DNA from 4 places in the Psychrobacillus sp. FSL K6-2843 genome. Region 1 is predicted to be linked to each of the others. Evidence: riboswitches for the same ligand, from Rfam matches in the RefSeq annotation. Region 1 holds a riboswitch; each other region holds the start of a gene.

What was found. Region 1 has a riboswitch for S-adenosylmethionine ahead of MKY94_RS02485 (methionine biosynthesis PLP-dependent protein). Riboswitches for the same ligand answer to the same signal wherever they lie in the genome.
Region 2: linked by a shared signal. The riboswitch ahead of MKY94_RS09345 (MetQ/NlpA family ABC transporter substrate-binding protein) and the one ahead of MKY94_RS02485 (methionine biosynthesis PLP-dependent protein) in region 1 are both predicted to bind S-adenosylmethionine.
Region 3: linked by a shared signal. The riboswitch ahead of metA (homoserine O-succinyltransferase) and the one ahead of MKY94_RS02485 (methionine biosynthesis PLP-dependent protein) in region 1 are both predicted to bind S-adenosylmethionine.
Region 4: linked by a shared signal. The riboswitch ahead of metK (methionine adenosyltransferase) and the one ahead of MKY94_RS02485 (methionine biosynthesis PLP-dependent protein) in region 1 are both predicted to bind S-adenosylmethionine.

The regions. Positions count from the first base shown of each region.
Region 1 is NZ_CP152021.1:501,773-507,758, reverse strand. Features, by position in the region: gene MKY94_RS02495 (ABC transporter permease subunit) at 1-1,273, opposite strand, end outside; gene MKY94_RS02490 (ABC transporter ATP-binding protein) at 1,519-3,261, shown strand; SAM riboswitch class I at 3,331-3,435, shown strand; gene MKY94_RS02485 (methionine biosynthesis PLP-dependent protein) at 3,603-4,721, shown strand; gene MKY94_RS02480 (aminotransferase class I/II-fold pyridoxal phosphate-dependent enzyme) at 4,721-5,914, shown strand; gene MKY94_RS02475 (5-methyltetrahydropteroyltriglutamate--homocysteine S-methyltransferase) at 5,911-5,986, shown strand, end outside.
Region 2 is NZ_CP152021.1:1,870,264-1,876,249, forward strand. Features, by position in the region: gene MKY94_RS09330 (enoyl-CoA hydratase-related protein) at 1-257, opposite strand, end outside; gene MKY94_RS09335 (methionine ABC transporter permease) at 273-944, opposite strand; gene MKY94_RS09340 (ATP-binding cassette domain-containing protein) at 941-1,960, opposite strand; gene MKY94_RS09345 (MetQ/NlpA family ABC transporter substrate-binding protein) at 2,018-2,836, opposite strand; SAM riboswitch class I at 2,931-3,043, opposite strand; gene MKY94_RS09350 (PPC domain-containing DNA-binding protein) at 3,195-3,698, shown strand; gene MKY94_RS09355 (pyridoxal phosphate-dependent aminotransferase) at 4,115-5,278, opposite strand; gene MKY94_RS09360 (carbon-nitrogen family hydrolase) at 5,364-5,986, shown strand, end outside.
Region 3 is NZ_CP152021.1:1,977,422-1,983,407, forward strand. Features, by position in the region: gene MKY94_RS09910 (sporulation protein) at 1-373, shown strand, start outside; gene MKY94_RS09915 (hypothetical protein) at 503-730, shown strand; gene MKY94_RS09920 (RAxF-45 family protein) at 802-933, shown strand; gene abc-f (ABC-F type ribosomal protection protein) at 1,042-2,907, shown strand; SAM riboswitch class I at 2,997-3,101, shown strand; gene metA (homoserine O-succinyltransferase) at 3,301-4,209, shown strand; gene speD (adenosylmethionine decarboxylase) at 4,412-5,227, shown strand; gene MKY94_RS09940 (site-2 protease family protein) at 5,528-5,974, shown strand.
Region 4 is NZ_CP152021.1:2,828,953-2,834,938, reverse strand. Features, by position in the region: gene pckA (phosphoenolpyruvate carboxykinase (ATP)) at 17-1,603, opposite strand; SAM riboswitch class I at 1,822-1,938, shown strand; gene metK (methionine adenosyltransferase) at 2,129-3,325, shown strand; gene MKY94_RS14250 (gamma carbonic anhydrase family protein) at 3,573-4,088, opposite strand; gene MKY94_RS14245 (alpha/beta hydrolase) at 4,199-4,990, shown strand; gene MKY94_RS14240 (malic enzyme-like NAD(P)-binding protein) at 5,110-5,986, shown strand, end outside.

The DNA of each region.
Region 1 (5,986 bases):
AGCTACCAATCCCGCTAATATTGAATACCTTCTCTGTTACAGCCGCTCCTCCAAGCATTCCACCAAACAGTAAGCCGATAACAGTGACAATCGGAATCATTGCATTTCCAATGGCGTGTTTCCAAAGCACTTGGCGTTGGTTTAAGCCTTTTGCTTTTGCAGTGATAATATAATCCTCATTTATAATTTCTAATACGGAGGAACGAGTCATCCTAGCTACTGAAGCAGTAAGTCCTGTACCAAGCACAATCACTGGCATAATAATTGATAACCAGTTTTGCGGACTATAAGTTGCAGGAAGCCATTGTAGCTTAATAGAGAAGTTCAAGATGAATATAAGTCCTTGCCAAAAGTTTGGTATGGACAATCCAATTAAAGCAATGAACATAAAGGCATAATCTAAGAAGGAGTTTTGTCTAGTTGCAGATATAATTCCTACAGGAATTGCTATTACTACTGCCATTAATAAAGAGAAGATTGCAATCATTAATGTAACTGGGAACTTATTGGCAATACTTGTTGCAACATCCTCATTACCTGTAAAGGATGCTCCTAGATCAAAGGTTGCAATTCCTTTTATTGTATTCCATAGCTGATTGAGATAAGGCAGGTCTAACCCATGCATTTGATTGAACGCAGCCATCTGTTCCTTAGTGGCACTTTCTCCTAAAAGGTTAGCAGCTGGATCAAAAGGCGATAAATATAAAATGGTGAACACCAAAACCGAAACGCCTGTTATAACAAAGATACTCATGATCAATCTTTCAAAAATAAATTTACTAAACGCATTACTATAAAGACCCAATAAAATATACATCAGTAAGCCAGGAATAAACGAAACAATTAGAAATGCAGTATTCTCTAATAAACCTAAAAAATATGTTGTATAAGTGAGTGGCTTTGTACCATTTAACTCATGTATTTCATTCATTTCATTGGATACAAGCTTTTCTACTCTATCTTCCACGAGTTTATTTATTTCTACTGTCATTTTTTCTTCATTAATTTTTTCATTAAAAAAGGCATGCTTTCGTTCATACTGCTCCTTAAACTCCTCGTATAGTTCCTCTTTTATCCCCCTTGCCACAAGTGAAGACTTTAGATCGCTATTTAAGGAAGAACTAGGATCCTTCTGCTTTTTTAGGTAAAAAAGTAGAAAGGTTATTATATGAACTGGCAAGCCAAGTAAAAATAATAAGATTCTAAAGAAAGAATGATGTTGTAGTCTTCCATAGGTCAAACTTAGTGCGTTGGAAGAAGATTTTCTTCCCATACCAAATACCCCCTCCCTATATTGTATAAATCCGAGTGGTATAGTATAGTATAGATTCGAACTACTATTAAGTCAACGCAAATAATTTGGTTCTATTAAGCGTAGGGTTAAATGCGCCATAATTGTGCGTGTTTAGTCTTCTTTTTTGTAGAAACCGCTCATATTACTTAAAATATACGCTCTCTACTGAAAGAGCATGAATCATAAATAATAAATTGAAGATTTTAATCAGATAGGTGGTTTTCATGGAAACTATTTTAAAAGTAAAAGATTTACAGATTTCTTTTTTAACAAACGACAATGAATTTGAGGCTGTTCGAGGCGTAAGCTTTGAAGTAAGAAAAGGAGAAACACTTGGCATTGTAGGAGAATCAGGTAGTGGAAAAAGTGTCACTGCCCGCTCCATCATGCGCCTGCTGCCTTCTCCCCCCTCCTTCATGAAAAATGGCTCCATTGAATTTTTAGGAGAATCTCTTGAGACAAAAACTGAAAAGGAAATGGAGAGTATTAGAGGAAGAGACATCAGTATGATTTTCCAGGATCCCATGACATCTTTAAACCCTACCATTCGAATTGGCCCACAGATTGCAGAAAGTCTTATCAAGCACCAGCAGCTTTCTAAAAAAAAGGCAAAGAACCAAGCAGTTGAAATCTTGAAGCTAGTAGGCATTAAGAATAGCGAAGAGCGCTACAACCAGTATCCTCACGAATTTTCAGGTGGTATGCGCCAAAGAGTTATGATCGCTATTGCACTTGCCTGCAAGCCAACGCTATTAATAGCAGATGAACCGACAACTGCACTAGACGTTACCATTCAGGCTCAGATTTTGAATTTAATGAAGGATATGCAGCAAAGATTTGGCACCTCCATTATTTTAATCACTCATGATTTGGGTGTAGTTGCAGGTATGTGCGATCGAGTGGCAGTTATGAAAAATGGCGAAATTGTAGAAACCGGGACAACTGAAAAGATATTTGAAAATCCTCAGCATGACTATACAAAAAAATTATTAAATGCACTTCCTCGTTTAGATGAAAGGAAGAAACCCAAGAGACCACCGCTTCGTTCCATTGGTTTAGAAAATGGCAAGCCGTTATTAGAGGTCAAATCTTTAAAGCAGCATTTCCAATTAGGCAAAGGGAATGTGCTGAAGGCCGTGGATGATATCAGCTTCTTCATCAAACCTGGAGAAACCCTTGGACTTGTAGGAGAATCTGGCTCAGGAAAATCAACTACCGGTCGGTCCATTCTTCGGTTACATGAGCCTACGGATGGAGATGTGCTTTATCAGGGAATCGCCATCAACCGTTTGAGTAAAAGTGAATTAAAAACGATGCGACGACATATGCAGATTATCTTTCAGGATCCGTATTCTTCCTTAAATCCTCGTTTAAAGGTGTTAGATATTATCGGCCAGGCATTAGATATTCATCGTTTGAGCAAAAATGCAGAGGAAAGAAAACAACGTGTAGAAGAGTTACTAAAAATGGTAGGGTTGGATTCCTCCCATGCCATGCGTTATCCACATGAGTTTTCAGGTGGGCAACGACAACGAATCGGCATTGCCCGAGCACTGGCAGTAGAGCCTGACTTTATCGTCTGTGATGAACCACTATCAGCTTTAGACGTTTCTATACAGGCACAAATTGTAGAACTACTAGAGGATTTACAGCATAGACTAGGTCTAACTTACCTTTTCATCGCACATGATCTATCTATGGTTAAGCATATTAGTGATCGGGTAGCGGTGATGTATGCTGGTAAAATTGTGGAGCTTGCGGAAAGTGAAGAGCTTTATTCTAACCCACAACATCCTTATACAAAATCCCTATTAGCAGCAATCCCTATTCCTGATCCTAAGGTAGAAGCTAAGAAAAAAAGGAAGCTTTTGGAGGAATCAAATGTAGAGGATAGATATCAATTGAAGCAATCTAAGCTTGTGGAAGTTTCCTCCGGTCACTGGGTAGCAATTCCAAATGTGAAATAACTCTTGAATTTATATTCATCCCATGATAAACTTACTTATCGCTAAATTTTGAAAATTATATATTTTTATTTCTTATCAAGAGAGACGGAGGGATTGGCCCTATGATGTCTCAGCAACCAGCCATTATAGGTGTGGTGCTAAATCCAATAGACATTTTTGTCTTGAAGATAAGAAGAATGACTTCAATCTATATTGGGGGTTCTCTTCTTATGAAGAGAGCCCTCTTTTTATTTGGCAAAATGCTTCTATTCTATATTTATCCTGAATTTTTTTATCTTAGAGTCTACTTTGTGATTTATTTTCGAAATGTTGAACCTATTAATAATAAGAGGTGAATAACAATGTCCAAAACTCACATTAATACACAATTAGTTCAATTAGGTAATCATTGTGATCCAAAAACTGGAGCAGTTAATCCTCCTATCTATTTATCCACAGCCTATAAACATCATGGTCTTGGCCAATCTACCGGCTATGACTATACTCGAACTAAAAACCCTACACGAGCTATTTTAGAGGAGGGAATAGCCAAGCTAGAGCAAGGCGATACAGGATTTTCCTGTAGTTCGGGAATGGCAGCCATTCAATTGGTCCTTTCCCTTTTCCGTTCAGGTAATGAATTGATTGCCCCAGAGGACTTATATGGAGGTACTTATCGCCTTTTCAATCAATATTCTGACTCCTATAATATTAGGACTATTTATAGTAAATTTACCTCTTACGTAGAGGTGGAATCTCTTATTACCAAAAATACGAAGGCAATCTTTCTTGAAACACCTACTAATCCGTTAATGCAAGAGATTGATATTCAGCTATACGCGGAGTTAGCTAAGAAGCATGAGTTACTTTTAATTGTGGATAATACCTTCCTAACTCCTTTTTTACAAAGGCCAATAGAACTTGGCGCAGACATTGTCATACATAGTGCTACTAAATATATCGGAGGTCACAATGATGTACTGGCTGGGTTGGTTGTATCAAAAGGCATTAAATTGGGCGAGAAATTACAGGCTAACCATAACGCAGCAGGTGCAGTCCTTTCACCATTTGATTCATGGCTGTTGATACGTGGGTTAAAAACTCTCCATCTAAGAATGAAACAGCATGAAGCAAACGCAAAGAAGTTAGTAAAATTTTTAGAGCAACAGCATTTAATAAAAGATGTTCTCTATGCAGGCAAGGGTGGCATGCTCTCCTTCCGTCTTCAAAGAAGCGAACTGGTAGGTCCTTTTTTAGAAAAGCTAAAGTTAATCATATTTGCTGAAAGTCTTGGTGGTGTGGAAAGCTTCATTACTTACCCTGCCACTCAAACACACGCAGATATACCAGAATCTGAACGGATTGCTCGGGGAGTAGATAATAGTTTATTAAGGTTTTCTGTTGGTATTGAGGAAGCGGAAGATTTAATCAATGACCTAAAGCAAGTATTTGTAGCTTTAGAGAAGGAGGTTATTGTTTAATGGAGTCTATTCATCAACAACTTGAAACTAGTTTAATTACTGCTTCAACTCGAGGTAATTATGAAAGAAGAACCGGTGCTGTGAATGTTCCAATCTATTTATCTTCTACCTTCCATCAGGAAAGTTTTGATAGCTTCGGCCCCTTTGATTATAGTCGGTCTGGTAATCCAACCAGAGAAGCATTAGAAAAAACCATAGCAGAGCTAGAGGGTGGTACGCGAGGATTTGCTTTCGCTTCTGGTCTGGCAGCGATATCAACCTCTTTAATGCTGTTATCTGCCGGAGACCATATAATCATGACGGAGGACGTTTATGGTGGCACCTTTCGCTTTGTGACAGAGGTTTTACCTCGCTTTGGTATAGAGCATTCTTTTGTTAACCTTTCTAATTTAGATGCTGTTGAGCAGGCAATTCAGTCCAATACCAAACTAATATATATAGAAACTCCCTCAAATCCGAGAGTAGGTATAACTGATATTGCCGGTATTGTAGACATAGCTAAAGCCAATAATTCTCTAACCTTTTTAGACAATACCTTCATGACACCACTCTACCAAAGGCCGCTCGAATTAGGTGTAGACGTTGTTTTGCATAGTGCAACTAAGTTCTTGTCTGGACATAGTGATATCATTGCCGGCCTTGCAGTTACAAAGGATGAGTTGCTTGGTAGCAAGTCAGGTTTTCTTCAAAATTCCTTTGGAGCCATACTGGGTGTTCAAGATTCCTATACACTCATACAGGGTATTAAAACAACAAGTGTGCGCTTCGAAAAATCTACGGAGACGGCTATTAGTTTGGTCAATTATCTAGCAAATCACCCATTAGTGGAGGAAGTTTTCTATCCTGGATTATCATCTCATCCAGGACATGAAATTCATAAAAAACAGGCGGCCAGCTCTGGTGCTATATTTTCCTTTCGTTTGCCAGGCAAGACAGCTACAAAAATATTTGTTGAAAATCTAAGAATACCTGTTTTTGCAGTAAGTTTGGGTGGAGTAGAATCTATTCTCTCCCACCCCGCTACTATGTCCCATGCAGCAATGCCTAAGGAGGAACGAGAAAAGCGTGGAATTACTGATGGACTGCTTCGCTTTTCGGTTGGGCTTGAACATGTGGATGACCTGTTAGCAGACTTTGAACAATCATTGGAAATAGTTACTACACATTATAAAGAAAGTAGGAGTTTAATATGACCAATCAATTACTAGTAAAAGCACCCTTCAAAGCAGATCATGTAGGAAGTTTCTTAAGACCAGAACGCTTAA
Region 2 (5,986 bases), 1.4 Mb from region 1:
AAGTCATTATAAGCCTTCGCTTTCTCAGCAGAAAAACGATTTTCTAAAAACTCGGTTATATCTGCTCCAGAAGAAAAGGAGGTTTCATCCACTCCTTTTAAAATAAGCAATTTAATAGAAGTATCCTTTTCTAACTCTTCTAAGATTTGACCCAGCTGTTTAAACATAGCGAGAGAAAATGAGTTTTTCTTTTCAGCTCTATTAAATACAAGTGTAGCAATAGGCCCATTACGTTCTATGTGCAATTGGTTTGTCATTAGAAATGCCTCCGTTTAATCTTTTTTTATCCTTGCAGCTAATCTGTTACCGATAGACTGAATACCTTGAACTAGAATGATCAATATAAGCACCGTGGCATACATGATATCTTCTTCATATCGTAAATGCCCAAAACGATATGCTAGGTCACCAAGTCCACCTGCACCGACCATACCTGCCATTGCCGTAGCTCCGATTAATCCCACTGTCGAAATAGTTAAGCCTAAAATAATTGAAGGACGTGCCTCACGCAGTAGCACATGCCAAATGATAGAAGGAGTTTTAATTCCCATCGCTGTATAAGCTTCAATGACACCATTCTGTACCTCTAAAAGTGCGGATTCCATCAATCGTGCAATATATGGAGCAGTATAAATTACTAATGGAACGATAACACCCTTAACACCGATCGTAGTTCCAACAATAAATTTAGTAAAAGGAAGGATAAAAAATAGTAGAATAATAAATGGAATAGAACGAATTATATTAATCAGAAGGTTACTAACTTGGTATATAACCGCATTTTGTAACGCTTGACCTGGTCTAGTTAGAACGATAAGTATTCCAAGTGGGATACCAATGATTATGGAAAAGAATAAAGATATGCCTACCATCTGAAATGTTTCAATTACAGATTCTCCGATGATTGGCAACCATTGATTAGTGAATTGTTCGAATCTACTCATGAGTGCACCTCCAAGCTCTCAGTTCCAACTCCTTGTTCTTCTAAGAAGCGAATAGCTGATTGTACTTGATTTTTTTCTCCTACTAAATGAATCACGATATTACCGACAATTCCGTTTTTCAATTCAATAATATTGGCCGTTAAGATATTTGGTTGTACATCAAACTTCTGACTAACCTCTGCTAATAATGGTTTTCCAGTACTTTCCCCAACGAAAGTCAAGCGAGTGACTGCACCCGTCACATGGAGCTGAGAAATAAGGGAAGGGGATAAGTTACGTTGACTAATTGTGTTTAAGAACTTTTTAGTTGTCGGATGACTAGGCTTCGTGAAAAGATTAATAGCTGTGTTCTCTTCTACAACTTCTCCGTTTTCCATCACATACACATGATCACAAATCTTTTGAATAACATTCATTTCATGAGTTATTAAAAGAATAGTTATACCTAACTCCTTATTGATCTTTAATAAGAGCTCTAATATTGAGTCAGTCGTTTCTGGATCCAGAGCACTTGTTGCTTCATCACTTAATAATACTTCTGGTTCCTGGGAGAGAGCTCTTGCAATAGCTACACGTTGCTTTTGGCCGCCAGAAAGCTGGTTTGGATAGCTTTTATGCTTATCGGTTAAGCCTACTATTTCTAAATATTTTTCCACTCTTTTTTTAACTTCGTTCTTGTCGTAGCCAAGCAGCTTTAAAGGTATAGCGATATTGTCGTAAACAGTGGCAGTTTTTAAAAGGTTAAATCCTTGAAAAATCATGCCTATTTTGTTTCTGACTTTTCGAAGTTGAGGAAGGGGAAGGGGGGTTATTTCTTCGCCATTAATGTATACTTTGCCTTTTGTTGGCTTTTCGAGCAGGTTAACACATCTGATAAGTGTGCTTTTCCCTGCTCCGCTATAGCCGATAACTCCGTGAATTTCACCTTTTCTTACATGAAGACTTACGTTACTGACAGCCTTTACTGTGTTGCTTTTGCTGATGAATTCCTTTGTAATATTCTCTAAAACTATCATGTTAAATCTTCCTTTCTAAAGAAAACGTTACCGGTTGCGGCAACGTTTTTGTTATTTCTACTCATCCCAGCTTGCTAACACAGAACCTTGAAACTCTTCTTCGATAAATGTTCTGACTTCCTCTGATTGATAAGCTTTTACAAACTTTTGAACGGTTGGATCATCTTCGTTTTCCGCGCGGACAACGATATAGTTCACATATGGAGAGTTAGATGACTCTAAAAGAATTGAGTCTTCCTTCGGGTTAATGCCAGCAGCCAAAGCAAAATTTGTATTGATTGCTGCAGCATCTACCTCGCTAAGCTGTTTCGGTATTTGAGCAGCCTCTAATTCGATAAATTCAATATTCTTAGGGTTTTCTTCGATATCATAAATAGAAGCATTTTCTTTTTTATCTTCTTTAATTTTAATAAAGCCATTTTCCTCTAGTATATATAATGCGCGTGAACCGTTAGTTGGGTCGTTTGGTAATCCAAATGTGGCACCTTCTGGTAAATCTTCGAACGATTTAAATTTTTCAGAGTAAATACCCATTGGGTTTAAAATAGTTTTACCAACTGGTACTAGCTCAGTACCATGGTCTTCGTTGAAAGCATCAAGAAAAGGCTCATGTTGATAGCTATTTGCGTCTAGGTTACCTTCAGAAAGTGCTGTGTTTGGAAGTATGTAATCAGAAAAAGCTTTAATTTCTATTTCTAGTCCATCTTTTGCTGCAACTTCTGCTGCAACCTCAGCTATTTGTTCGTGAGGACCAGCAGTTACACCTATGACTAATTTATTTTCATCTAAGGCTTTGTCACCTTTAGATTCATCACCACAAGCCGCAAGCAACCCCGTTAATAGAACTCCTGATAATACTAAACCAACCTTTTTCATTAAAATTCCTCCTTAATAATTATTAAAGAATTCGAATAAATATAAAAGCCTCTCTTTCAAAAAGAAAGAGAGGCACACAAAAATGCATTGTCCTCTCTTATCTTCCAAAACAAAAATGTTTTGCAGGATTTAGCACCTTTCTATACTTTTGGTATAGATGGTTGCCGAGCTTCAACGGGCCAGTCCCTCAGCTACTCTTGATAAGAGATAATAAGCTATTAAGTTTTTCGTTTATTCTATAAATGAAAATTTACTATACTAAACTAACAAAGTCAAGAGCTATTTTTTAATAGTAAAATTTTTTAGAAAAGATTAAAATTATAAGATAATAAATAATTATGCAATTGGAGGAATCGACATGACAATAAGAGCAAATTTTGCAGTAGGTGATTTTGAGAGAATAGTTGGTGCTAGATTAAAATATGGAACAGATTTGATAGAAGGGATAGAAGCAATATGTGAAGCCAATCAAATTACTTCTGCCACTGTCGTTAGCTGCTTTGGAAGCTTTCAAAAATGTGGCTTTGTCTATTTAATTCCAGCTGATTCCTCGAAAATAGGTGTAGCCTATAATGAAATGATCGTAAAAGAAGGACCTATAGAATTTTTACATGGTACAGGAGTTATATGTCAGCAAGAAGGAAAATATGCCACACATTTTCACGGATCAATGTGTGATCAATATGGTGCTGTTTTTGGAGGTCACTTCATCAAAGGTGAGAATCCTGTAATTACGGTTGACCTAGTCTTAGCCGAAGTAAAAGGGATGGAATTCCATCGGAAACATGATGAAGAGACTGGTGCAATTCAGTTTTATCCGATTGAGCAAGGGAGCAAGTTCCCCAGGACAATAGAGGAATAGAAAGTGTAGTAGGTTAACATATAAAAGAATTCAAATAAACAATAGAATATGACATAAAAAAAGACTACTTTTGTAGTCTTTTTTTATTTTGTTGGCTATTTCACTTAAACACACTAATTAATATTGTGATGAGAAAATAAACTAAAATACCAAGTATAAATAGTCCTATAAATTTTTTCATGTAAGATACCTCCAGAGGATTAAGCTTGTTTTTTATTGAACGGTCATAAAAAAAATTATCCGGTCATAAAACGTTGCTATCCGGTCATAAAAATTTTTATCCGGTCATAAAATCGCGCTATCCGGTCATAAAAATTTTTATGCGGTTATAAAGACAATTTATCAATTATTTTCATAGAAATTAGTGTCTTTTAACTTCACTTAAACATCTTTTAGATGATAACAGTAACTAATTCTTAAAAAAGTTCTAGCTTTTCTATACGGTCAACAGCCTCAATCAGGCGATCCTCATCAACTAAAAGTCCGATGCGTACATAACCTTCCCCGTGTTTACCAAATCCATTGCCAGCAGCGACAGCAACATCTGCTTTTTCTAGAAGTATGTCAGCAAATTGTTCACTAGTATAGCCATTTGGTACAGGAAGCCATGCAAAGAATGAGCCTTCAGGAGCTTTCACATTCCAACCAATTTTGCGACAAGCCTCTATGAAAGTATTTCTTCTTTTTTCATAGAGTGCCACTAATTCTTCCACACATTCCTGAGACCCATTTAGTGCTTCTGCTGCTGCAGATTGAATAGCAGGAAAGAGGCTGACAAAAAGATGGTCTTGTATAATATTGATAGCCTCAATCATTTTAGAATTACCTAAGGCAAACCCTACGCGCCAGCCTGCCATATTATAGGTTTTGGATAGCGTATACATTTCAATTCCGACTTCTTTAGCACCTTTTGCTTGTAAGAAACTAATAGGTTTTTTCCCATCAAAGCCGATGCCTCCGTAAGCAAAATCATGGACAATGGCTATATCATTTTCCTTTGCTAACTCAACAGTTTCTTGGAAAAACTCTAAAGTAGCAGAGGCTCCCGTAGGATTATTAGGATAATTCAAATACATTAGTCTCGCTGCCTCTTTTTGGTCCGGGGTAAGCTGCTTGTAATCGGGTAGAAACGCATTTTCTTCTAACAGTGGCATAGTATCAAATTGCACATTTGCTAGTCCTACTCCAGAGAGATAATCTGGATAACCAGGGTCAGGAAGGAGCATTAATTCCTTCTCATTCATCATAGCTAAAGGTAGCTCTACTAAACCTATTTTAGTACCAAAAAGTACGGCTACCTCTTTATTAGGATCTATATTAACGTCATACTCTCGAGAATAAAAATCTACGGCCGCTTGCTTTAGCTCGTTTATACCTCTAAAGGGAGAATATTTATGAGAAAGCGGACTTTGTGCTGCTGTCGATAGCGCTTGTACAATATGGTCAGGTGTCGGCTGGTCAGGGTTTCCTTGTCCGAGATTGATAACATCCCTACCTTCTGCCACAGCCTTCGCTACTTTTTGTACTAATGTTGCAAAAAATTGGGGAGGGAGATTTTTTAAACGATCAGAAAATTCCATGGACAATACCTCTTTTTCTAAATAGTTGCATATATTAGTCAAATCTTATAATCTTTTTAGTATTATGTCTATAGGTGGTGGCGAAATGAAAATAGCTTGTGTTCAGTTAGATATAGCGTTTGGTAATCCAAAAGAAAATTTTAAAAGAGTAGAAAAGAAAATTAGAGAAGCAGCTATACAAGGAGCAAATCTTATAGTTTTGCCGGAGATGTGGAACACGGGATATGATTTAACGAGATTAGAAGATATAGCAGATGATAAAGGGGTAAAGACGAAGGAATTTCTAGTTAAACTTGCGAAAGAATTACATATACATATAGTGGGTGGCTCGGTTTCGACGAAAAAAAAGAACTCCTTTTACAATACCATGTATATCGTAAACCATTCGGGAGAGCTAATCGCTGAGTACGACAAGGCCCATTTATTTAAGCTAATGGATGAGCATTTATATTTAAAAGCTGGAGACAGTAAGAATATTTTTATGTTGGATGAAGTGACGATGGGAGGCGTTATTTGTTATGATTTACGCTTTCCGGAATGGTTTCGTGCTCACTCATTGAATGGTGCCAAAATAATTTTTGTTCCTGCTCAATGGCCCTCAGCACGTATAGACCATTGGAAAATACTTTTACAGGCAAGAGCTATTGAAAATCAATGCTATATAGTTGCAGTAAATCGAGTAGGAGAAGATCCGAACAATCAGTTCAA
Region 3 (5,986 bases), 1.5 Mb from region 1:
TATAGAAGTAAAATCAATAAAGATTGATACAATTGTGGATCATCCTTATATCGAACACGGTATAAATCTTTCAGGAACTATCTATATTGATGGCGTACATGACTATGAGCAAATTGAAAATATTAAATTAGAAGTCTTTAAAGTGATTAATGGTAAAGTACCAAAGGTTGTTTCCAAGCATTCTATTGAACTGGTTGGTACTGTCGCATCTAAGGATATGCAAATGATTCCTTTTGAAATAATGCCAGATGAAAGATGGCTTCCAGATGGTGAAGAAGAAATGACTACACTTATCTTAAGAACGACCGTCTTGTTTGAAAATGGTTCCGAATACAATGATGAAGATGAAATACATTTTGATATTGAGGAATAAAAAGCAAAGAATCCCAGCATTTATTGCTGGTTTTTTTGTGGATAAAATTCTATTTGAAGACCACTCTATGTGAAAAGAGACTGCAGATTATTGCTTACAAGTGATATCTGCATCATAAAGGAGCAACCGATGAAAAAGTTAATTGTTTTGTTAATATTAGTTTTGTTGCCTTTAACTGCTTGTGGAGAAGATCGTACTTCAAATGATGTCCCACCGCCAGAAACGATCGATAATACAAGGGATAGTATTACCCCGGAATCAGGGAATGAAGAAGTTAATAAAGAAAATGATGAAGGAATGCCAAACACGAACGAGCTTAACGATCCTGGCTTAGAGGGCTTAAAAGGTGACGAATAAAAATTCACATTGTACAAAATAGTGGAATATGTTAAAATAGTCTTACATTAATGACCGGAGGTGAAGAAGGAATGAAAAACGCTGTGAATGCACATGGATTTATTTTGGGATTTTTATCCATATCCTGTGCGATTACTCATGGATTTACTAAGAACGGGACCAGTCTGTCCTTTTTTAAACAGTTACATGAAATTCACAGCTGATAAGCCATTCTTTCTGAACCACATTTAGGAGACTGCTCGCTTATGGAGCAGTCTTTTTGTATGCAGAAAAATGCTTCCAGCTATATTTTGGAGAGGAAGCGAATTAGAATGATATGTAAAATACAGGAAATTAGTAAAATGCTTGGTGGAAACACAATATTTGAGGATTTAACCTTGGATGTAAGGTCTGGAGAAAAATTAGGGATAGTTGGTAGAAATGGAAGCGGTAAAACAACTCTTTTTAAAATGATTGCAGGTATAGAAAAACCAGATCAAGGTACGATAACCTTCAAAAAGGGGACAAAAATAGGTTATCTTGCTCAAATCCCCACTTTTGAAAACCATATTACAGGGAAAGATCTGCTATATGATGCTTTTGAGGATATAAGGCTACTTCAGCAAAAGATGAGCGAACTAGAACATGAGCTTGCAGTAGCTGATTCTGAGATATTAGAAAAGCTCTTAAAACAGTATGGGGATATTCAGGAAAAATTCACTTTACAGGGTGGATACGGTATTGACTCGGAAATTGATAAAGTAATTCAAGGGTTACAGCTAAGTGGCTTTGTCAATCAGACTTTTTCAAGTTTAAGTGGGGGTGAGCAAACAAAAATAATGCTTGGACAGCTTCTTCTAACCAGACCACAGTTATTACTTTTGGATGAGCCGACCAATCATTTGGATTTGTATGCTATAGAGTGGCTGGAGGAATATTTGGTTAACTATTCAGGGACTGTAGTTTTAATTTCACACGACCGATATTTCCTAGATACGGTTGTCACTAATGTTGCCGATCTTGAGGACGGGATGTTAACACTTTATCATGGTAATTATTCTTCGTTTTTAATAGAGAAGGAAGAAAAGCTGACTCGTGAATTCCAGCAATATGAGGAACAACAAAAAAAGATAAAAAAAATGAGAGAAGCCATTAAGAGATTGAAAATTTGGGCTAATCAGGCTGTTCCTCCAAATGCAGGACTTCATCGACAAGCGAGAAATATGGAACGAGCTCTAGAACGTATGGAAAAGGTTCGAAAGCCTTTGATAGATCCTAAAAAAATGAACCTGACATTTGACGCAGCACCTAGAAGTGGAAAAGAAGTAGTAATAATGGAGAGCGTCTCCAAATGCTTTGGAGATAAAAAGATTTTAAATGACACAGATATGCATGTTTATTGGAAAGATCGACTTGCTATAGTAGGAAGAAATGGAACGGGTAAAACAACCATATTAAATATTCTCAGAGGGGAAGAAACAATTGATATAGGGGAAGCTCGATTTGGGAGTAATGTAAGACTTGGCTACCTATCTCAACATTTTGAGATAGGAGATCCAAAAGCTCGATTGATAGATATTTTCAGAGGTGAAGTGAACGTTAGTGAAGGAGAAGCGCGCCACATTTTAGCGAAGTTTATGTTCTACGGACCCGATGTTTTCAAAAGAGTTGCTGATTTAAGCGGTGGAGAAAGAATGCGTCTTCGTCTAGCACAGTTAATGCATCAAGACATCAATTGTTTAATATTAGATGAACCAACTAACCATCTGGACATTGATTCTTGTGAGGTGTTAGAAGAAGCACTCGATGATTTTAGTGGAACAATTATTGCTGTTTCCCATGATAGATATTTCTTAAATAAACTATTTTCAAGAACTGTTTGGCTAGAGAATGGCAAGCTTACAACTTATGAAGGCCCGTTTGAATGGGCAAGAGAAAAATGGGTTGAATTTAGCTCTAAACAAAATTCGGAGAAAGAAATAAAGGAGCAGCATCCCATAAAAAAATCACCAACCACTAAACAAGAAAATAAGGTTCCACTAGAGCACCAAATAAATGAGCTAGAGAAGATAATAAGTGACTTAGAAAATCAGATTAACTTAGAGGCAGACTGGTCAATCTATGAGTCATTAAGCTTGAAGAAATTGCACGCAGAAGAGCAGTTGGAACAATTAATGGAGAAGTGGTTAGAACTATGAGATTAATAGGCTATTCTTGAAAATGGGTTGATATAAATAAGAGACCATGCTAATATTATTTATTGACAAATAATTATAACAATTAAATATTCTTATCAAGAGAAGCGAAGGGATTAGGCCCGTTGAAGCTTCAGCAACCTCTGTTTTACAGAAAGGTGCTAACTCCTACAAGACATTATCTTGGAAGATAAGAGCTAAAGAGCAACTTTCTGCCCCTCTTTTCTTACATGGAAAGAGGGGCATTTTTGTTTGAAAAAAAGTATCTGGTTTTTGGTTGTCTAGCTCAGACTTTACCCACAAGGTTCAAGTAAAATCTGAATTGCTTTGTAATTGTATCTATGTTTTCACTGTACAAACGTTAGTTCTAGTGCTTTTCTATAAGGAGGAAATAAATTGCCTATTAATATTCCAAAACAATTACCGGCAACAAAATTATTAAAAGAAGAGAAAATCTTTGTAATGGATCAAGAAAGAGCATATACACAAGATATTCGTCCACTCAACATCGTTATTTTCAATCTTATGCCTGAAAAAGAAAAAACAGAGTTACAGCTACTAAGACTTTTAGGTAATACACCATTACAAGTAAATATAACATTTATGAATACAGCAACATACGAATCTAAAAATGCTAGTAAAACTCATCTAAATACATTTTATTCGACATTTGATGAAATTAAGGAAAAAAAGTATGATGGGATGATTATTACTGGTGCTCCAATTGAGCAACTTCCATTCGAAGAAGTAGATTACTGGAGAGAGATGAAGGAAATCATGGAATGGTCTAAATCGAATGTGACCTCAACGTTACATATTTGCTGGGGTGCCCAAGCAGCTCTTTATTACCATTATGGAATTGATAAATTTCCTCTTGATCAAAAGTGTTCAGGAGTGTTTAGGCACATTTTAATTGATCAGGTCGAGGATCTAGTAAGAGGATTTAATGACGAATTTAATGCCCCTGTATCGCGTTATACATCTGTTTCAAGAGAAGAAATTGAAAAGAATGAGCACCTAACCGTACTTGCCAATTCTGAGGAAGCTGGAGTCTTTCTTGTGAAATCGAATGACAACAAATATGTGATGGTGACTGGTCACTTAGAGTATGATGCAAATACTTTAGCAGAGGAATATAATAGAGATCTCAACAAAGGAATAGAGGTTCAGATGCCTAAATACTATTTCCCTAACAATGATCCTTCTAGTCAACCATTGAATACATGGAAGGCTCATACGCATCTATTATTTTCAAACTGGTTAAATTACTATGTATACCAAGCTACACCTTATGATTGGGAATAATATGTTTAATTGAACAGTCAGAAGGAAGTATTATTTGTCTTGTATATTAAACTCCTGTTTATTTAAACAGGAGTTTTTCCTATTTTTAGTTTTATTTATTCAGATATTAGGGAAAACAAAAGAGAAGAGACATTGTATTATGCAAAGAAACATATTTTTAAATGGAATTGATTTACACTTTATTGGAAGCGAGGTTAGGTCTATGAGTTTGACACCAAAACAAAGAATCGAGTTACATGGGTTTAATAATCTAACGAAAACACTAAGCTTTAATATGTATGATATCTGTTATACGAGAACCAAGGAAGAAAGGGAAAAATATATAGAATATATTGATGAGCAATATAACGCTGAACGCTTAACTAATATACTAACCAAAGTATCCGAAATTATAGAAGCGAATATATTAAATATTGCACAGCAGGATTACGAGCCGCAGGGTGCAAGTGTAACCATTTTAGTATCGGAAGGACCTGTCGATCAAACACCGATAGAATCATTTAAGCAATCTCCGGGGCCAATACCAGAAACTGTACTTGGTCACCTAGATAAAAGCCATATTACTGTTCATACTTATCCGGAATATCACCCGGATGAAGGAATCAGTACTTTTAGAGCAGATATAGATATTTCTACTTGCGGAGAAATTTCTCCATTAAAAGCACTAAATTATTTGATTCATTCCTTTGAAACTGACGTGATGGTCATGGATTATCGAGTGAGAGGGTTCACGAGAGATGTGAAAGGCCATAAATTATTCATAGATCACGATATTAATTCCATTCAAAATTATATCCCAGATGCTTTGCAGGAATTTTACCATATGATCGATGTTAACGTTTATCAGGAAAATATTTTTCATACTAAATGTAAGCTAAAGCAGTTTGACTTGAATAATTACCTATTTGGCTACAACGAAGATGAACTTTCAGAAGAAGAAAAAATATTGATAACGAAAAAGCTAAAAACAGAAATGGACGAAATCTTTTACGCAAAAAACATGACTCGATCAGATTAAATTGAAAAAAGCTCTGAGTAAATCACTCAGAGCTTTTCATTTGTGTGAAGAATGGACTTTATGACCGGATAGACCAAGTTTATGACCGGATAGAAAAATTTATGACCGGAAAGAAATTTTATAGCCGAATAAACCAGTTGTAAGACAATAGTCATAAAAAAGGTTGATTTATCATTTAATGTTCAGTGAACTACTTAGACGACTCTTACTTCATGAAATAATATGGCTGAAAATTAATATTCAGAAATATTCGAAACATTATAACCCTTTCTCCGTAAATGTTAGAAAGGGGATGAAAAGATGGACTTTTTAATAAACTTCATAATTATTACTTTGTTTATTAGCCCAATTATTGCACTCATTCACGAAGCTGGACACGCATTTTTTTTGAAAATATTTGGTGCGAAAGTAAGTGAGTTCTCTATAGGGAATGGTAATACACTTTTACAGATAAATAATTTTCTCATAAAAAAAGTTTACTTCTTTGGAGGAAGAGTTTTTTCAGAAAACCATGAGAAATTAAGTAAAAGCCAAAAAACATTTTATTACTTAGGGGGAGTTTTCTTTAACTTTATTTCTGCTATAGTACTTCACTTATTAACTGGTTATGAATTCCTAGTTTTTAGAAACTATTTGGATAGTTTTATTTTTGTATCGTATCTAACTGTTTTAATCAATCTAATTCCACTTAATACAATAATAGGTGCTACGGACGGTAAACAATTAATAGAACTATATAAGAATTAGTTAGAAGTTAAT
Region 4 (5,986 bases), 1.8 Mb from region 1:
ATTTAAAGTATATAGATTAAGCAGTTGGACCGCCTTTAAGAGATATCTCTTCTGATACGGTACCAAACTTTTTGAAGTTCTCATGGAAAGATTGAGCAAGCTCAGCAGCTTTTTTATCATAAGCAGTTTTGTCTGCCCATGCGTTACGAGGAACTAATACCTCAGAAGGAACTCCATCGATGCTTGTAGGAATATCTAAACCGAATACTGCATCTTTTGTTGTTTCCACTTCGTTTAATTTCCCTTCAATCGCTGCACGGACCATTGTACGAGTGTAAGAAAGCTTCATACGACTTCCTACGCCATATTCTCCACCAGTCCAGCCAGTGTTCACTAGAAATACTTGTGCTCCATGCTCGTCAATTTTCTTACCAAGCATTTCTGCATAAACTGTTGCATGCAATGGAAGGAATGGAGACCCGAAGCATGTTGAGAATGCAGGCTGAGGAGAAGTAACTCCACGTTCTGTACCAGCTAATTTAGACGTAAACCCACTTAAGAAGTGATACATTGCTTGCTCTTTAGTAAGTTTGCTGATAGGAGGTAGCACGCCAAATGCATCTGCAGTTAAGAAGATGATTGTATTTGGATGACCCGCTACAGATGGATCTACAATATTATCGATATATTGAATTGGGTAAGCTGCACGTGTATTTTCTGTTAAAGAGTTATCTGCATAATCTGCAACTCGTGTTGTATGGTCAACAACAACGTTTTCTAAAACAGTACCAAATTTAATAGCGTCAAAGATTTGTGGTTCATTTTCTCTTGTTAGGTCGATACATTTTGCGTAGCAGCCACCTTCAATATTAAATACACCATTATCTGACCAACCATGTTCATCATCACCGATTAGCTTTCTTCCAGCATCAGCAGATAATGTAGTTTTACCTGTACCTGAAAGGCCGAAGAATAACGTTACATCGCCTTTTTCTCCAACGTTAGCAGAGCAGTGCATAGGCAAAATATTTTGTTCTGGCAATAAATAGTTCATAATAGAGAAGATAGATTTTTTCATTTCTCCTGCGTATTCTGTTCCACCAATTAAAACAATACGTTTTTCCATAGAAACAATGATAAAAGTCTCTGAATTTGTTCCATCAATAGCAGGATCTGCTTTGAAGTTTGGTGCGCTGATTACAGTAAAGTCTGCTTTATGAGCTACTAACTCTTCTTCAGAAGGACGGATAAATAGTTGGTGAGCAAAAAGGTTATGCCAAGCATACTCGTTTATTACTTGAATGCTTAGACGCGAATCCTTATCAGCACCAGCAAATCCTTTGAATACAAATAGTTCATTTTGTTCTTTTAAATAGTTCATAACTTTTGTATATAGTGCTTCAAAATGAGAAGATGAGATAGGTTGGTTTACAGAGCCCCAATCGATTTTGTCTTTTGAGATAGGTTCATCAACAATATACTTGTCTTGTGGAGAACGTCCTGTATATTTGCCTGTCTCTGCTTTAACAGCTCCAGTTGAAGTTAGTACTGCTTCTCCTCTAGAAGTAGCTTTTTCCACCAATTGTGGTACTGATAATTGAAGGCTAATGTTGTTACCAGCTAACAATTCGTTCAGTTCGCTCACAGTATCGATTGAATTCATTTAGTATTACCATCCTTTTTTAATTTTTATCTCTTCATGTAAATAGTCAACATAAAGAGGATTTTTCATTGATATGTGAAATAGTATAACACATTACACTAAATAGTCTACACTAATAGAAGCCCATTATTGGAATAATTTTTGTTTTTGAGAAAAAATTACATTTAATCGGTTGACTTATAACTAATTTTTACGTATGATGGTGAATTGAACGGATACTCTTATTCCGAGCTGGTGGAGGGGTCAGGCCCTGTGAAACCCGGCAACCTGTAATTGAAAAATCATTACAAAGGTGCCCAACCTGAGACAAGGTGAAATTCCTTGATTGATAAGAGTGAAAGGTGTTTATGATATTAATCCCTTTCCTCATGTAATTACGTGAGTGAAAGGTTTTTTTATTTTACATCGCCCTAAATCCTTGTGTGCCAAGTCCGAAGCAGCTTCAAGTTTACTATTGGCTTGACATGGGAATGAGTACCGTATCAATTCCTGAGAGAAATCTCGCAGGATATAGGAGGGAATCTTTTGACACAACGTCGATTATTTACATCGGAGTCAGTAACAGAAGGGCATCCAGATAAAATTTGTGACCAAATTTCTGATGCTATATTAGATGCAATTTTAACGGAAGACCCTAATGCACGAGTTGCTTGTGAAACAACCGTTACTACAGGTTTAGTGTTAGTTGCAGGAGAAATAACAACTTCTACATATGTAGACATACCTAAAGTTGTACGTTCGACTATCCAAGAAATTGGTTATACACGTGCTAAATACGGCTTTGACTCTGAAACTTCAGCAGTTTTAACTGCGATTGATGAGCAATCCGCTGATATTGCTATGGGTGTAGACCAAGCGCTAGAGGCTAGAGAAGGTGCGATGACTGATTCAGATATCGAGGCTATTGGAGCAGGAGACCAAGGGTTAATGTTTGGTTACGCATGTAATGAAACTCCAGAGCTTATGCCATTACCGATCAGTCTAGCTCACAAACTTGCCCGTCGCTTAGCACAGGTTCGGAAGGATGAAACTTTAGACTACTTACGACCAGACGGTAAAACACAGGTAACAGTTGAATATGATGAAAATAACAACCCTGTTCATATTGATACGATTGTTATTTCTACACAACATCACCCAGAAATAACTTTAGAACAAATCCAAAGAGATTTAAAAGAGCATGTTATAAAACCGGTAGTACCTACTGATTTAATAACAGAGGAAACGAAATACTTTATTAACCCGACGGGACGCTTTGTTATTGGTGGTCCTCAAGGTGATGCTGGACTAACTGGACGTAAAATTATTGTTGATACATACGGAGGTTATGCTCGCCATGGAGGAGGAGCTTTCTCTGGAAAAGATCCAACAAAAGTAGACCGTTCTGCAGCTTATGCCGCTCGTTATGTAGCAAAAAATATTGTTGCTGCTGGTCTTGCAGATCGCTGTGAGGTACAACTAGCGTATGCAATCGGTGTAGCACAACCAGTTTCTATCGCAATCGATACATTTGGTACAGGAAAAGTAGCAGAGGCGGATTTAGTATCATATATCCGTGATCTATTTGACCTTCGTCCAGCTGGAATTATTAAAATGCTAGACCTTCGTCGCCCAATTTACAAGCAAACGGCAGCTTACGGACATTTCGGACGTACTGACATCGATGCTCCATGGGAAAAAACCGACAAGGCAGAGCAATTAAAGCAAAAAGCGGGTATTTAAGAATTCAGAGACTTCCTTCTATTGGAATGCCTCGCCTAAAGAAAGAAGGTATTAAGAGGCTAGCCTCTTAATACCTTTTGTTTTTTTCAAACAATTATACAGCTTAACGGTAAATAGGCTGACCAAATAAATGGATCTATTTACTCTTAATGGATTATTGTATAAAAATAACCGGAGTCAAATTTATAAAAATTTTAAAATTAGGTGTTTCTTAATTCTAATTTATTCTATTTTAAATTCGATCTTTCTATAAGGGTTTGATGGATTTATAGTACTGTCCTTTTTCAGCATATTCATGAATAATTCGTTGGACATCTTTTTTATCTTCGTCATTCAATTCACGTATAATCTTAGCTGGACTACCGAATGCTAAAGTATTAGGCGGGATTTTTTTCCCTTGAGGGACAAGACTACCAGCTCCAATAAATGCTCCTTCGCCTATTTCTGCACCATCTAAAATAATGGACCCCATGCCTATTAATGCGCCTTTACGTATAGTACAGCTATGTAATGTAACCTGATGGCCAACAGTTACCTCATCTTCAATTATGAGTGGATTATTTGGGCTTTGATGAAGGCAACTTAAATCTTGAATACTAACTCTGCTTCCTATTATAGTAGGGGCAACGTCCCCTCTTATTACCGTATTAAACCAAATTGTAGTCTCTGGACCGATTGTAACATCACCTGTGATTGTGACATAATCAGCAATATAGGCAGATGCATCAATCGAAGGTTTCTTATCTTTGTATGGATAAATCAAAATAGACACGCTCCTTTGTTTTTCTAGAGTATAATTAATCCTATCAAACAAATCGAAAGAAAGAAATAAATAGGACGTAGAGAGTGTTACAGAAATGAGGTATGTTGAACATGTGGAAGTGGGAGTCAGATGAAAAGGCTAAAGCGGTTGTAATTATTGTTCATAGTGCCTATGAGCATCACAGACGTTATGCTTGGCTAATCGAAAAATTGCGAAGCTCAAATTGCCATATAGTGATGGGAGATTTGCCAGGTCACGGGGAGTTAGTGAGAACCAAGACCATTCACGATGAATCCTTTGATCTTTATAAAGACTACATAAAGCAAGCATTGCAGGTTGCTGTTTCATATGACCTTCCTATTTTTATAGTAGGACACGGGCTTGGAGCAACCTTAGTTATGAAGATGTTACATAAGATAGAGGTGGAATATGCTGGTGTTATCTTAACATCTCCGTGGCTTTTGTTAAAAAAACTTCCTTCCAAGTGGACAAAGGCATTAGCTAAAATCTCTGTGCAGCAGAAGATCAATCATGACATTGAACTAAAGGAACTAACTAGAAACTACAGCGCCTATCAAGATCTAGTAAACGATCCGTATTATCGAACGATTATTTCACATGATTGGTATAAAGAGCTTGAAAATGAGATGAAAACTGTAAGCCAATATCCCGAATCTATTCCTAATGTCCCTGTTTTATTAATGACGGGAGAAAGAGATAAGATTACGGACACAGCAGCAGCCAAAGCATGGTTGAAAAAACAGGAGCTATCGGATTATCAATTCAAGGAATGGAAGAATTGTTTTCATGATCTGTATTTAGAGCCAGAAAGAGAAGAAATTTTTACATATTCTCACTCCTTCATTAATAATGTACTGAGATCTATCGGTTATATCGTTTAAAATGCATCTTTTTTTCAAACAAACATATTGAGCAACAATTAATCTTCATTTTTATAAATGGGGATTTTTTGTGTTATAATCATATAATTGAAAATAGAGTAAGAGATTAGGAGAGAGATATGGAAAACCAACATATTATTCGTAATATTATCGTCGAAACACCTTCAAAACCTGGTAACTTTGCTAAGGTAGCGACTGCCATAGGCATGGGAGAAGGAGATATAGGAGATATCACTACTTTAAAGAGTGGTGCATTGACAACTATTCGAGATATATCCGTTACGAGCAAGTCTAAAAAAGACTTCGAGCTAATTATAAAAAACATTGAAGCAATTGGAAATGGTGTGAAAATCCAAGCTATCAGTGATGATGTGTTAAAAGCCCACGAAGGCGGGAAAATTGCAATGAAGAGCAGATATGATGTCCGCTCATTAGGAGATTTGCAAAGAATCTATACACCTGGAGTGGCAAGTGTATGTATGGAAATTGTTAACGAACCAGATAAGGCCCAATATTTCACTTCCATCGGAAACTCCGTTGCTATTGTAACGGATGGTACCGCTATTTTGGGTTTAGGCAACATTGGTTCCGTGGCAGGTATGCCAGTAATGGAAGGGAAATCTGTACTATTAGATCAGTTCGTTGGATTGAGCGGAATACCAATTCTATTAGATACTAGTGATCCCGATGAGATTGTAGAAACTATAAAGCATATTCACCAAGGATTTGGTGCAATTCTATTAGAAGATATCGGTTCACCGCATTGCTTTGAAATAGAAGAAAGACTGAAAGCAGAGCTTCCAATACCTGTTATGCATGACGACCAGCACGGCACAGCTGTAGTGGCTTTAGCGGCTATACTTTCTGCTTGCCGAGCTACTGAGGTAAACATAAAAAATGCGAAAATTGGTCAGATTGGCTTAGGAGCTGCGGGATTAGCTATTTGTCGTATGTTAATGGCTTACGGTGTGGAGGAAGTGTATGGCTTAGACCGTC